One region of the Lysinibacillus fusiformis genome, then DNA from elsewhere that is predicted to be linked to it. Evidence: a T-box and tRNA genes for the amino acid it is inferred to sense, from the RefSeq annotation. Region 1 holds a T-box; the other holds one or more tRNA genes.
What was found. The T-box of region 1 lies ahead of trpS (tryptophan--tRNA ligase). A T-box ahead of a tRNA ligase gene usually reads a tRNA of that ligase, here a tRNA-Trp.
Positions count from the first base shown of each region.

Region 2: it has a tRNA-Trp gene. The T-box ahead of trpS (tryptophan--tRNA ligase) is inferred to sense a tRNA for this amino acid. The anticodon was not compared.

Region 1 is NZ_CP070490.1:2,612,853-2,620,484, reverse strand. Features, by position in the region: gene mecA (adaptor protein MecA) at 1-668, opposite strand, end outside; gene spxA (transcriptional regulator SpxA) at 1,103-1,498, opposite strand; T-box leader at 1,989-2,210, shown strand; gene trpS (tryptophan--tRNA ligase) at 2,328-3,317, shown strand; gene JTI58_RS12740 (YuzI family membrane protein) at 3,320-3,541, opposite strand; gene fabF (beta-ketoacyl-ACP synthase II) at 3,647-4,888, opposite strand; gene JTI58_RS12730 (beta-ketoacyl-ACP synthase III) at 4,919-5,857, opposite strand; gene JTI58_RS12725 (hypothetical protein) at 6,015-6,584, opposite strand; gene JTI58_RS12720 (YjzD family protein) at 6,869-7,063, shown strand; gene JTI58_RS12715 (ATP-dependent Clp protease ATP-binding subunit) at 7,113-7,632, opposite strand, start outside.
Region 2 is NZ_CP070490.1:947,983-955,614, forward strand. Features, by position in the region: gene JTI58_RS04775 (MauE/DoxX family redox-associated membrane protein) at 1-219, opposite strand, end outside; gene JTI58_RS25200 (MauE/DoxX family redox-associated membrane protein) at 216-599, opposite strand; gene JTI58_RS04780 (hypothetical protein) at 702-935, opposite strand; gene JTI58_RS04785 (hypothetical protein) at 1,330-1,569, opposite strand; gene JTI58_RS04790 (asparagine synthase-related protein) at 1,645-3,372, opposite strand; gene JTI58_RS04795 (lasso peptide biosynthesis B2 protein) at 3,369-3,791, opposite strand; gene JTI58_RS04800 (PqqD family protein) at 3,784-4,044, opposite strand; tRNA gene JTI58_RS04805 (tRNA-Leu) at 4,937-5,017, opposite strand; tRNA gene JTI58_RS04810 (tRNA-Cys) at 5,065-5,138, opposite strand; tRNA gene JTI58_RS04815 (tRNA-Gly) at 5,147-5,221, opposite strand; tRNA gene JTI58_RS04820 (tRNA-Gln) at 5,229-5,303, opposite strand; tRNA gene JTI58_RS04825 (tRNA-His) at 5,323-5,398, opposite strand; tRNA gene JTI58_RS04830 (tRNA-His) at 5,438-5,513, opposite strand; tRNA gene JTI58_RS04835 (tRNA-Trp) at 5,527-5,600, opposite strand; tRNA gene JTI58_RS04840 (tRNA-Tyr) at 5,614-5,697, opposite strand; tRNA gene JTI58_RS04845 (tRNA-Thr) at 5,707-5,782, opposite strand; tRNA gene JTI58_RS04850 (tRNA-Phe) at 5,795-5,867, opposite strand; tRNA gene JTI58_RS04855 (tRNA-Asp) at 5,884-5,959, opposite strand; tRNA gene JTI58_RS04860 (tRNA-Met) at 5,963-6,037, opposite strand; tRNA gene JTI58_RS04865 (tRNA-Val) at 6,067-6,142, opposite strand; tRNA gene JTI58_RS04870 (tRNA-Glu) at 6,158-6,232, opposite strand; tRNA gene JTI58_RS04875 (tRNA-Ser) at 6,257-6,348, opposite strand; tRNA gene JTI58_RS04880 (tRNA-Asn) at 6,354-6,430, opposite strand; rRNA gene rrf (5S ribosomal RNA) at 6,447-6,562, opposite strand; rRNA gene JTI58_RS04890 (23S ribosomal RNA) at 6,673-7,632, opposite strand, start outside.

The DNA.
Region 1 (7,632 bases):
TATGCAAAGTATTTTCGAACTGTTTCAAAGCAATTGAATTCCATAATTTTTTCACCGTACTCCTCTAGACGATGAATTGTAAAATTAGATGGTGTTAAAAATTCCTTGATAACTGCATTTCTATCATGACGATTTAAATCCTCATCTGCGTTTCCGAAATCAACAACTAGATAGTACCAATTTTCATATTTGAATAATGAGGAATCCACTAATTCGTCTGTCATTCGTTTTGCGACAGGGATTAACTCATCAATATCTTTAAATTTATAAACATAAATGTCTGTATCCATAAATAATTCTGACTCATCCATGTCACCAAATTGAGTTAGTTGGCTAAGAAGATCCTCTCCAACTTCATCGAATGGTGCAAACATATCTTTGTGTTCATCAAAATTCGAATGACCATCTAATGTTTCACCGTCTTTTAAAATATGTGCACGTGTGACAATGATTTCTAAGCCAACTTCAGATGCATTGATATGAATCCAAATCGGACCCTCTACATCAAAATAATCCTCCGTGTTTACTTCATCAATCATATCCCAAAAAAGTTGCTCACCCTTTGCTCGATTGTACCAAATTTCTTCACGACTATAGCCGCGATCCTCTATATCATTGTACGTAATAAAGAGCTTGAGTGTATTTTCATTTACACGTTCGATGTCCACTAGACCTCATCTCCCTTCACTGTCATATGTCGAAAAACAGTTTTGTTTCATTAGTATGCTTTTATTCTTTGTTTTTAACCTTCATACTGCATTTGTTTTTCAACCTTTGACCACACTACAGTAAAACCATCGAGTAACCGTAAACATGAATTTTTGTATTCACAGTTGTCTCTAACTCTATTGTATGCTGTTCTGTCATAAAATGAAAAGGATATACACCGTTTCACAGAAGATATTTGAATTATTGAAATTGTAGTAAACTATTTAACTTAAATCAAGTTTAACATACTTTTACGGAAATATATGACTTTTCCCTATTAATTATTATACTTCATATAGAAGGTTTTACAGAAGTAAAACATAAAAAAAAGATGTCACAACATGCATTCCACATCTGTAACATCTATTACATATATTATTCAGAATAGAAAGGTTTAATTCACCATTCGTTGCGCTTCTTGTAATTGATATGCTCGAACTTTTCGAGGTAAGAAACGACGAATTTCATCTTCATTGTAGCCAACCTGTAGACGTTTTTCATCTAAAATGATTGGTCTACGTAATAAGCCAGGATATTCCTGAATTAATTCATATAAACGTTGTAATGGTAAACTTTCAACATCCACATTTAATTTTTGGAATATTTTTGAACGAGTAGAAATAATTTCATCAGTTCCGTCTTCTGTCATACGTAAAATTTTTTTTATTTCACTAATGCTGAGCGGTTCAGAAAATATATTACGTTCTGTATATGGAATTTCGTGCTCCTCTAACCAAGCTTTCGCTTTACGACAAGAGGTACAACTTGGTGATGTAAATAGGGTTACGATCATTCTGACACATCCTTTCATTTCGAATCATTATCTATAAACCAGAACCAGTGTGTTAAATTAGAATTAATGTAATGTAAAATACACAGTACCATTATACAGTACTCCGCTGTATTTGAATATAGTTCCAATAAAAAAAGTCTGAACCTATCCCTAAATATTCTGTCTATTTATACAGCTTTTTAATGTAGTGTATTTTCTTCAAACTTATGTGCTACTACTACCATTCCCACTTTTCAAGCATTTTAAACATCCAAACATCTATCTTACTTGTTCTCATTTAAGAAAAATAAACGAGAAAATTGTCAATTCGACGTGTACACCTCAACAATATTTTAATAAAAAAATTTATATTTATAACAAAATTACATAACAAAAAAAGCATATAATTTTTTCTCGAAAAAAAACACCGTCAAAAGTCTGACTTTACATAAAGAAATCTTTATAATATAATTCTTTGCAATCAAATCAATTTGAACAATTTAAATTGAGAAAAACGCTGACGAAGAGTAGTACATATGCTAATTCACGTATAGAGAGTCTGTGGTTGCTGCAAACAGATCGTGGAGGCATGTGGAATGGACTTCCGAGTTAGCTTTGTGAACGCTTCTTAAAGCTAATAGCAAAGCTCGTCCCTTCACGTTACGAAGCTGAGTGGCCTTTTTAGGCAAGCTGGGTGGTACCGCGGATTCAAACATCATTCGTCCCTTCATTAGAAAAAATCTAATGAGGACGCATGATGTTTTTTTGTCTTCATCAAACAGATTGAAAGATGAAGGTAACGCTGCTGACAATTGTCACAGAATTTGAATTCGAGGAGGAAATTTTAATGACAACTATTTTTTCTGGCGTACAGCCTACAGGTATCGTAACTTTAGGGAACTATTTAGGAGCATTCAAGCAATTCCCTGCACTACAAGATGAAGGAAATGCGGTTTATTGTATCGTTGATCAACATGCCATAACTGTTGCACAGGACCCTAAAGAATTACGAGAAAGTATTCGTAAGCTAGCTGCTACCTATATTGCTACGGGCATTGACCCTAAAAAATCTACGTTATTCATCCAATCAGAGGTGCCAGCGCATGCTCAGGCAGGATGGATGTTACAATGTGTTGCGTCTATCGGAGAGCTAGAACGCATGACACAATTTAAAGAAAAATCACACGGTAAAGAAAGCGTATCTGCTGCTCTTTTAACATACCCACCTTTAATGGCTGCAGACATACTACTTTATAACACAAATATTGTTCCTGTCGGCGATGATCAGAAGCAGCATATCGAACTGACTCGTGACCTAGCAGAACGCTTTAACAAACGCTTTGGTGATGTTTTAACGATTCCAGAAATTCAACTACCAAAAGCAGGCGCTCGTATTAAATCCTTACAAGAGCCAACAAAGAAAATGAGTAAATCAGATCCAAATACGAAAGCGACAATCCGTTTATTAGATACGGCGAAAGAAATTGAGAAAAAAATTAAATCAGCCGTTACAGACTCTGACGGTATCGTTGCATTTGATGTGGAAAATAAACCAGGCGTTTCAAATTTATTGACAATCGAATCGGCTATTTCAGGTATAGCGATTGAAGATTTAGTCAAAAAATATGAGGGAATTGGATATGGTGGATTCAAGCAAGGTGTAGCAACAGCAGTGATTGAACACCTAACACCTATTCAAGAAAAATTCTATCATCTAGTAGAATCATCCGAATTAGATGTCATTCTAGATGAAGGTGCTGAAAAGGCGAATGCGATTGCTAGTGCTACATTAAAACGTATGGAAGATGCCATGGGTCTTGGTCGCGCACGTCGCTAAACTTACGGCTTGTCTGAGGATCGATCAAAGCCTAGATCAAGCACAACTGCACAGATGATAATACAGGCTCCTACCGCCATATAAAATTCTGTTGTTTGAAAAATAAACTTGAAAACAACCTTCCATGAATAACCTAGTGTGCGGTAATTTAAATACAATATGAGATTCCCTACTGAGAGGATCATTAAGCCATAACTTACTAAAAATAAAAAGAGACGAAACATCGTAGTGGCATCCTTTCTATTTCTTCTTACTTATCATTTATTCACAAAACTATAAAAAAAGACGTCAGCCATTTAAATTCGGCTGACGTTTTTTATGTTTACATATTAGGCTTCATATTTTTTGAATAGAAGACTTGCGTTGTGACCACCAAAACCAAGAGAATTACTCATTGCGTATTGAATACTTGCCTCTCTTGCTTCGTTTGGAACATAATCTAAATCACATTCAGGATCAGAATCTTTTAAATTGATTGTAGGAGGTAAAATCCCTTCTTTAAGGGCTAATGCTGTGAAAATCGCTTCCACACCACCAGCTGCTCCTAATAAGTGACCCGTCATCGATTTTGTAGAGCTCATTGCAAGCTTATACGCATGCTCACCAAAAGCAGTTTTAACAGCTTGTGTTTCAAATAAATCATTGTATGGCGTACTCGTACCATGAGCATTAATATAATCAACTTGTGATGGCTCTACGCCACCATCTGTTAACGCTTGCGTCATCGCACGTGCTGCACCTTCACCCTCTGGAGCTGGAGCCGTAATGTGATGTGCATCACCTGTTGCACCATAACCTAAAACTTCAGCATAGATTTTGGCACCACGAGCTTTTGCATGTTCATATTCTTCTAAAATAACGATACCTGCACCTTCTCCGATAATAAAGCCATCGCGGTTTTTATCGAATGGGCGACATGCTGCTTGTGGGTCTTGATTTAATGATAAAGCTGTATTGGCACAGAAGCCTGCCACAGCCATTGTTACGATTGGTGATTCAGCACCACCCGAAATCATTACATCTGCATCCCCACGTTCAATTACTTTAAAGGCATCCCCTATAGAGTTTGTACCCGAAGCACATGCCGTTACAGAGCAAGAGTTAATTCCCTTTGCACCAAAGTGAATAGAAACTTGGCCCGAAGCCATATCAGGAATCATCATTGGAATAAAGAATGGACTAACACGTCTTGCACCACGCTCTTGGAATGTTAAAAATTGTTGTTCATATGTTTCCATTCCACCGATACCAGAGCCAATCCATACACCTGCACGTGGAGCTAGCTCTTCATCAATTGTTAGCTGTGCATCTTCCATAGCCATAATGGAAGCAGCTAATGCGTATTGTGTGAAACGATCCATTTTACGTGCTTCTTTACGATCAATATATTTTTCAATATCGAAGTCCTTCACTTCTGCTGCGATTTTTGCTGCAAAAAGATCTTTATTTAAACGTGTCAGCTCACCTATGCCAGATTTACCAGCTTTAATGTTTGCCCATGTTTCTTCGATGCTATTTCCTAGTGGTGTAACTGCGCCAATTCCTGTAATTACTACTCGTCGTTTACTCATTGTCTTACTCCCCTCAAGCATTTTTCCTACTTATTTTCCCCATCTCATGGCTACGGCACCCCATGTTAAGCCGCCACCAAAACCTACAAGGACTAATAAATCATCCTCTTTAATCTTACCTGCTTCGAGCTCATCTACCAAGGAAATCCCAATAGATGCTGCTGAAGTATTTCCGTATTTATGAATCGTTTTTGACATTTTTTCTGGTGGTAGCTCTAATCGTTCACGAGCAGATTCCATAATTCGTATATTTGCCTGATGCGGCACTAAAAAATCAACATCTTCTTTTGTTAATCCCGCTTTTTCTAATACATTAACAGCCGATTCACCCATTTGACGCACAGCAAACTTAAACACTTCACGACCATTCATCGCAATTGTGTCTTGCTTCGATAAGTAAAGATTCTTTCCGCCTGTACCGTCTGCACCAAGTTCGAATGATAAAATACCTCTACCTTCAGATACTGGCCCAACGATAGCTGCACTAGCACCATCGCCAAATAATACAGCTGTATTACGATCTTCCCAATCAACGACTTTCGACAGCTTTTCTACACCTACTACTAAGACATATTTATAAGCATTTGCCTCAACAAAATGCTTTGCTGTCACTAAGCTATATATAAATCCTGCACATGCTGCTGCTTGATCCATCGCTGCAGCATTCACTGCTCCGAGTTGTTCCTGAACCATACATGCTACACTTGGAAAATTTTGATCCTGTGTGACAGTTGCTACAAGAATTAAACCAATTTCCTCAGGCGTAATCCCCGCATTTGCAATAGCTTCTTTTGCAGCAGCTACTGCTAAATCTGAAGTTTCCTGATCATCTGCCGCAAAATGACGTTCTTCAATGCCTGTTCGAGTACGAATCCATTCATCCGAAGTATCCATTATTTTTTCCAAATCAAAATTTGTAACGACCTTCTCAGGAACATATTTGCCTATTCCTATAATACCAGCGTTCATATAGCAACCCCTCAGCTTTCTTACTATCAATTATTAGTAACTGGTCATAATTATAACGCATACAAAAGGAAAGACGCAAGATGATTTAAATTTTATGTGTATGAGCGTGGTGTTGTTTCATTATAGAGGTGAAGGAATTTGATGAAATGGGGTTCTTTTATTTTAGAGGGTTTATTATCCTTTGTTGAGCAGTTTCTTTAGTTTTTGGAGCGCTTTTAGTGAACCTAGAGCGGGGTTCACCTATTTTGGAGCGGTTTCTCTCCACCTTTGAGCGGGGTTCTCCCTTTTTGGAGCGCTTTCCATCCATCTTTGAGCGGGGTTCTCCCTTTTTAGAGCGCTTTCTCTCCACCTTTGAGCGGGGTTCTCCCTTTTTAGAGCGCTTTCTCTCCATTTTTGAGCGGGGCCCTTCTTTTTTAGAGCGCTTTTCATCCATCTTTGAGCGGGGGCCTTCTTTTTTGGAGCGCTTTCCATCCACCTTTGAGCGGGGTTCTCCCTTTTTAGAGCGCTTTCCATCCACCTTTGAGCGGGGTTCTCCCTTTTTAGAGCGCTTTCCATCCACCTTTGAGCGGGGGCCTTCTTTTTTGGAGCGCTTTCCATCCACCTTTGAGCGGGGTTCTCCCTTTTTAGAGCGCTTTCCATCCACCTTTGAGCGGGGTTCTCCCTTTTTAGAGCGCTTTCCATCCACCTTTGAGCGGGGTTCTCCCTTTTTAGAGCGCTTTCCATCCATCTTTGAGCGGGGGCATCCTGTTTTTGAGCGCTTTCTATCCGTTTAGGAGCGGATTTCCACTATTTCTGAGCCCTTTTCACCAGCTTAGGAGCGCATTCCCCTATTTCAGAACCATTCCTAAATACTTTAACACCACCAAACATAAAATACAAAAACACATATTTGTTGTGACAAAATCGCCATGTTTCACATAAATGGTTCATTTTTTTTTGATTTATGTTATGATATGATAATGAATATGAGTAAAACCTTATGATGAAAAAAGTTCGGTTGAGGTGAAATTAATGCAATATATCGTAACATTCATATGGTCATTCCTACTAGTTTCTATGTTAAACTACGTAGTCAGCTCTGTACTTGGTGTACCATTTGATTTCAAAACAGGGGCAATCGTTTCGGTTGTATTCTCCATCCTTATCTTTATTATTGGAGCAATCATTCCAAACGACCCTACACCAGAAGCTGCAGACCATCATTAATTCAGCTAGAAAAAACCTGTTCAGCTTCATGCCGAACAGGTTTTTTCTGTTATTTCTCCACAACACATTGGCCATCGCGCATTTTTACATACAATGTCTCCTCTGGTAAAACTTCTCCGCGTAAGAGTTCTTTAGCAACGGCTGTTTCGATATGTCGCTGTACAAAGCGTTTTAGTGGTCTTGCTCCAAATTGGGCATCTGCGCCTTGCTGTACTACCCAATCAATGACTTCTTGCTCGACAGATAAAGTAATTTCTTGCTCTGCCACACGTTGAATCAATTGCTCCACATACTTCCAAGCAATCGCTGTAAAATGTTTAGTAGATAAAGCATGGAAGAAGATGATATCATCCATTCGGTTTAATAGCTCTGGTTTAAAATGTTGTCTTAGAGCTGTCATGACTAAGTCTTCTACAGTAGCATCATTTTCTTTTGCTTCCATTAAATAACTAGAACCAATATTCGAAGTTAAAATGACCACTGTATTTGTAAAATTCACCATACGTCCCTGACTATCTGTAATGCGTCCATCATCTAATATTTGCAATAAAATATTCGCCACATCAGGA
Region 2 (7,632 bases), 1.7 Mb from region 1:
TAAGGCACTAATATAAAGTATAGGGTGAGCATAAATAAACAAACTGACACCTATTACAATTTCAAATAATGGGAATAACAATGCCAAAAATGTAATTAAAATATCATTGATAGGAATATACTTTAAAAAAAACTGCTTTGTATTTGAATGTGAGATTAATTTAGAAATCCCAGAAAGTATCAATACTAAAGCAGAACCATAACAAAAAATATAAATCATAGTATCTCTCCTAAAAAAATTAAGAAAGTTAATGTGAATTTCACATAATTGTATCCTAAATTTTTTATATTTATATTGATAGGTATGTTTTCAAAACAACCACAGTTACGTGTCTTTCCTCCTTTAGAAGGTTTAAACAGTAAAAAAAGATTGAACAATTGCAACATTACAGCGGTCATACATATGTAAACATTCACAAATTGAATTAATAAGGAGATACCTACAAGCACATCTAAACTCACTAAAATGCTTACGAATATCGGAGATATTGTTATTTTTTCATTTATCGCCACGTAATAATGATAAATTTTAAAAACTTTATTGAATCCGTTTTTTAGAAAAATAATTGCTACAACCAGATAAACAATAATGATATTCAGTCAACTCCTTTTCTTTCAAGCCACTATTAAAATCCTTTAATATACAAGGATTTTAATAGTAAAATACACACAAAATTTTATATTGTTTCAAAGAGATTTACCTTATGAAGAAAAATTCATTATATCTTCCCAATAATATTTTTCACCCATATATAGTAATACTGGAATTTCTTCAATTTGCAATTGATTTAATTTCATCAAATGTTCGACTTTTATCTCGTTATCGTTTTCAAATAACACTTTTATCAAAATAACTTCTCTCTTTTTTGAAATTCTACGATAAAAAGCATTCAAAACATATAAGTTATCAAAAATGTTATTTTCATCCGAAATCAAATATGTTCTTCCCTTTTCCAGGAAATCTATTTGCTCAATCTGTATAAATCTCCGCTGAAAATCAATGCAGTTTCTTAATTTTGTCAAATTGTAAAAAAAGAAAATCAAAAATACAATCCCGAAAATTAGTGTCATACTTTTTTTATCAGTTAGAAAAATATGAAAACGTTCATTTCACATTTTGTAGGAGTATTGTGCTATTACTATAGGGCAAATTTAGTTTTTGTATTTATTTTCTGCTATAGAACCATAACGATTCATCGTAGACTCTTCACCAAAACCTGTTCTTGACTATACATTCCTGTTACAACTTTTATGTAATAAAAAAGTAGAACATTAATTACAGTTAACATCGAAATAAATAAAATAGTTTTGGTATTAACCTATTTATAAGTTAGCAGTCATCTTTTTCTGCAGAACAACTAACCGTTTCAGTCTTACAAACGTAACATATATTTACAACTCCAGGACCATAACATGGTTCGGTTCTATATTTACGTCTTCTATAACTACCTTTTACAGCACCTGTTTCATCAAAAAATGGCAATTCTTTACCCCAGCCACATTGACCTTTAATGATTTCCGAACTATTTCCACTATCTAAAAGCATTGGTTTGCTATATGTCATTAACATAATTATTTCCTCCTGCAACCCTTAGAAATAGCACAATACACCTACACTAACAGCCTCCTTATTAATATTGATTCATTACACTTCTTGCATAATCCATACTTCAATGGAGAACAGCAATAAAAAAGCCTCATCTATCAACAAACCATTTCTCCACTTATATAAATTTTCTTCCCAAAACTCTTCGGAACAAAGACCTAACTTTGAGACAACTAAAGGTGACTTTACATTAGAATAAATTGAATTCCAATTTTTCCTTATACTCTTTAATGTATGAGCAATGTGTGATGTTTTATTTATACGCAGTCGAATACTGTCAGGTAACTTATTTTTCTGAGAGTCTCTTAAAATTTTTTTCGTGTAGAAAGGATCAAAGAGAATATGACTAGGGATTTTAATCATAAAAGAAATTAACTCCCTATCTAAAAAAGGATGTTTTATATCCGCACCATAAAAGCCACCTATCGCCCTATCCATATAATGATTGGCTTTTGCATTTAACATTTGATGCAATAAATTTCTAGCATGATTCCGTTTATTTTTAGTTGTTCTACTAAAAGGATGTGGTTGAATGATGTACTCACGTAATCCTTTAAAAGCAGACATATTTGTATACATACAATATTTAGTTAAATCGCCGAACATATCCTTTATTTTTCCTTCTCTAACGTAATCTCTTAATAAATACGGCGGATTCGTTAAAAGTTGGTCACCACCATAACCTGTTAGGATACTATATGTATTATTGTTCACACTTGACTCTATTAAGGGAGAAATAAATTCACATGTAGGAGCAGTAGCATACGGTTCGTCAAAACGTAATATATTATTCCGAAGATCTTCATACATCAATACTGAATCATAATTTAGAAAAGTACCTTTAGAATTATATTGTTCTAATAATTCCGTTATATATGCACTTTCATCGCATTCCTTTAATTCATCAAAAACAACGCTTACCGAATTAATTTCTCCGTATCTATGCCCCAATCGTTTTGACACATTAAAAATAGTAGTTGAGTCTAAGCCACCGCTTAATAACACCGTATTTCGCTCGCTTTTCCGTACTCTCCTCAAAACTGCTTTGTTCAAAATACTTTCGAATTCTTCAATTAACGCTTCCCGATTTATAGTTGTCTCCTTCATCATCCATTTATCAGAAAATAATTCATCATAATTCACATAGTTTATTAGGTTAATTTCCTTATTTTCATAAACAAACATATTCCCACTCGGTAAACGCAAGATCTCTTTATATGGCGTTAAATAGGAATCAACAATTCCTTTTGCATTTAGATATTCTTGAAAGTAAACACCGTTCAACTCAGGTGTATTTAGATAACTTTTCAATAGAAAGATATCGCTCGCAACTACTAATTTTGTATCGGTTTTTAAATAAAAGAGCCTTTTTACCCCCAAGGTATCTCTACAGGCCATTAATGTTAAATTCTTTTTATCAAATAGAACAAATGAAAACTCGCCATCTAAACGCTTCACAAAATCCAAACCAAATGTGTTATAAAGGGAAATTAAATTAGTGAGTAATTCTTGCTCAGTCCAATCAACATTTTCATATACACCATGATTCAAAATATTGTATATCACAATGTCTCCCACTATTAACACATCATTATTTTCAAAAAACACATATGGGGTCGTATTTTGAGCATATGCTGCTTTCAAAACAAAGTTCTGTGAGGATGTGTTGAAATAATTTACTTTTGATTTACTGTTGATCTTAAGATGTCCATTTTTATCCACTTCCCCCTCCGAATTATCCATAAATTCAAACACATACCAATTCACCTAAGTTCAACTCCCTTCATATACGAGTTTGAATCTATAATCACTTTCAACGAATCAAGATTTTCCATTTCTTCAAATAGATTGTGGCCCTGATATTGAATCCAGGCATGTGCCTCTAAGGGAAATTTTTTTATCCCTATTACCATGTTTACTGGTATACCATACTTAGATTGAAGTATCTTATAACCAATTAACGTTTTGTGTATACAATCTGCTTTCCTAGGATACCAACAGCAAACTTGGTCTAAAAGAATAAACCACTCCAAAATCTCTTCAGAATTCTCCTCAGTAAAAATCTCTTTAGAACCCTCTATAGTATATTTTTTTATATAGCGTCTAAAGACTTCATTAAAACCTTTTCTCCGTATTTGGAAATCTAAAAATATTAATTCTTTGTATAAATATAAAATATTATACAAATTTAATTAAACCTCCTTTTGACAACGAATTTAAAAATCCATCTAAATCCTTTTGAATAATTAAAATATCTTCATTTGTCCTTTTAGCTATTAATTTGGAAATATCAGAGACTATTGGTGTTTTATCAAACTCTTCCCAAATAAATGAACTAAATTTATCTAGTGCGTAAATTTGATTCGTATAAATATTAATAATTAGATATTCATCCTCTTCTTTATAGGAAAGAAGATACTTTGATTTTTTTACACGCATCCCTTTTACCACTTCCTCCTCTTTTACATTGTGAACAATCCTTTAATACTGTTCCTGTATTACTACTATACACAGTCATAAGCTCTAACAGTCTCTTTACTCTTATCATCTTCTTTCTTCCACATAACCGTATTTTTTCTACTTACTCCATTACGTTTATGATTATATAAATGTAGTGGAGTAAAATGTCAACTCTTGTGCTATCGATTACATCCACATCAAGTCCATCACTCAACACATATATAAAAACTGCACCTTCTAGTTGATTGTTAACTCTCAATCAACTAGAAGATGCAACTCGTAGGGTTTTATTGGTCCATGAAAGATCTTAAAAATAGAAATCTAAAAATCAATGTATAAAAGAAAATATTCTCTCTCCACCAAAGTTCAAAAAATTATTGATGTTGAAACAGATGTCTTTGTCTTTTACCTAAAATCTATAGGATAAACCTATTCTTTTCAGGCGTCTAAAATGGCACAACCTTTATAGAAAAATATTGTAAAGATATTTATTACCCTCCAAAGCCCTGTAAAATTTGTAAAACAAATTTACCTGTTTTACATAAACATAACTGCTTAGTCTATCATAGCGAACGTTCTGACACACAATGTTTTATCACATAAAAAAACAAGAATGCTAATATAAACATTCTTGTTTTAATTATGTTTCTAATGATTCCTTTGGAGATTCAAACCCATGAGTAACTTCTACGTTAAAACTCATACTATTCTCTTCCAATGAATTTTCTATACTTTTTTTATTCTCGTTGACCTTTTCTTCAAAAAGAATCCTTCTCTTTCTAAACCTGTTGCAATTCCCCTAATATAAAAAGCTCATAAACCCTGTTATATCAAGATTTATGAGCTTTCTTAATTTTTATTAATTTGATGATACCGGTGGTCGGGGTCGAACCGACACTCCAAAGGAACACGATTTTGAGTCGTGCGCGTCTGCCAATTCCGCCACACCGGCATAATGGAGATAAAAAAAATCGGATAAACCGATTAGCAGTTAAAATATGGAGGCGGCAACCGGATTTGAACCGGTGATAAAGGTGTTGCAGACCTGTGCCTTACCACTTGGCTATGCCGCCATCATACTTGGAGCGGAAGACGAGGTTCGAACTCGCGACCCCCACCTTGGCAAGGTGGTGTTCTACCACTGAACTACTTCCGCAAAAAAATGGCTGGGGTACCTGGATTCGAACCAGGGCATGACGGAATCAAAATCCGTTGCCTTACCGCTTGGCTATACCCCAAAAGATAATTAGATAAAAATGGGGCGACTGATGGGAATCGAACCCACGAATGCCTGAACCACAATCAGGTGCGTTAACCACTTCGCCACAACCGCCATAATTACTATTTGGTATTATTCTAATTTAAAATTAAATGGGGCGACTGATGGGAATCGAACCCACGAATGCCTGAACCACAATCAGGTGCGTTAACCACTTCGCCACAACCGCCATAAAATTAAATTGGCAGGGGCAGTAGGAATCGAACCCACATCAAAGGTTTTGGAGACCTCTATTCTACCGTTAAACTATGCCCCTATTAGATTAAAACTGGTGGAGGGGGACGGATTCGAACCGCCGAACCCTAAGGAGCGGATTTACAGTCCGCCGCGTTTAGCCACTTCGCTACCCCTCCGGGAATACATGGTGCCGGCGATAGGAGTCGAACCCACGACCTACTGATTACAAGTCAGTTGCTCTACCAACTGAGCTACACCGGCAAAAAAACATGATGGGTCAGGACGGAATCGAACCGCCGACACTTAGAGCTTCAATCTAATGCTCTACCAACTGAGCTACTGACCCATGTTATTAAAATAAATGGCGGTCCCGACCGGGATCGAACCGGCGATCTCCTGCGTGACAGGCAGGCATGTTAACCGCTACACCACGGGACCATTTGGTTGCGGGGGCCGGATTTGAACCAACGACCTTCGGGTTATGAGCCCGACGAGCTACCACTGCTCCACCCCGCGATAATGATATATACTATTGTAAAAAATAATGGTGGAGGATGACGGGCTCGAACCGCCGACCCTCTGCTTGTAAGGCAGATGCTCTCCCAGCTGAGCTAATCCTCCATCTGGGTATTTAAATGGTGACCCCTACGGGATTCGAACCCGTGTTACCGCCGTGAAAGGGCGGTGTCTTAACCACTTGACCAAGGGGCCAACTATTGGAACAAATCAAAGTGCTGGCGGAGAGTAAGGGATTTGAACCCTTGAGACAGTGTTAACCGCCTACACGATTTCCAATCGTGCTCCTTCGGCCACTCGGACAACTCTCCAAGAATGGCTCCGAAGGCAGGACTCGAACCTGCGACAACCTGATTAACAGTCAGGTGCTACTACCAACTGAGCTACTTCGGAATAATTTTAGTATATAGCCTAGCGACGTCCTACTCTCACAGGGGGAAGCCCCCAACTACCATCGGCGCTAAAGAGCTTAACTTCCGTGTTCGGTATGGGAACGGGTGTGACCTCTTTGCCATCATCACTAGACTATTTGAAAGACAATACTTATTATAACATATCTTATAAAAATTACAAGTATATTATAATATTTTATTCTTTCAAAACTGGATAAACGTGCATTGAATGTTTCAAACGTTTTGGTTAAGTCCTCGATCGATTAGTATTCGTCAGCTCCATGTGTCACCACACTTCCACCTCGAACCTATCTACCTCATCGTCTTTGAGGGATCTTACTTACTTGCGTAATGGGAAATCTCATCTTGAGGGGGGCTTCATGCTTAGATGCTTTCAGCACTTATCCCGTCCACACATAGCTACCCAGCGATGCCTTTGGCAAGACAACTGGTACACCAGCGGTGTGTCCATCCCGGTCCTCTCGTACTAAGGACAGCTCCTCTCAAATTTCCTACGCCCACGACGGATAGGGACCGAACTGTCTCACGACGTTCTGAACCCAGCTCGCGTACCGCTTTAATGGGCGAACAGCCCAACCCTTGGGACCGACTACAGCCCCAGGATGCGATGAGCCGACATCGAGGTGCCAAACCTCCCCGTCGATGTGGACTCTTGGGGGAGATAAGCCTGTTATCCCCGGGGTAGCTTTTATCCGTTGAGCGATGGCCCTTCCATGCGGAACCACCGGATCACTAAGCCCGTCTTTCGACCCTGCTCGACTTGTAGGTCTCGCAGTCAAGCTCCCTTGTGCCTTTACACTCTACGAATGATTTCCAACCATTCTGAGGGAACCTTTGGGCGCCTCCGTTACCTTTTAGGAGGCGACCGCCCCAGTCAAACTGTCCGCCTGACACTGTCTCCTGCCCCGCTAAGGGGCATGGGTTAGAATTTCAATACAACCAGGGTAGTATCCCACCGACGCCTCCTTCGAAGCTGGCGCTCCGAGATCTCTGGCTCCTACCTATCCTGTACAAGTTGTACCAAAATTCAATATCAGGCTACAGTAAAGCTCCACGGGGTCTTTCCGTCCTGTCGCGGGTAACCTGCATCTTCACAGGTACTATAATTTCACCGAGTCTCTCGTTGAGACAGTGCCCAGATCGTTACGCCTTTCGTGCGGGTCGGAACTTACCCGACAAGGA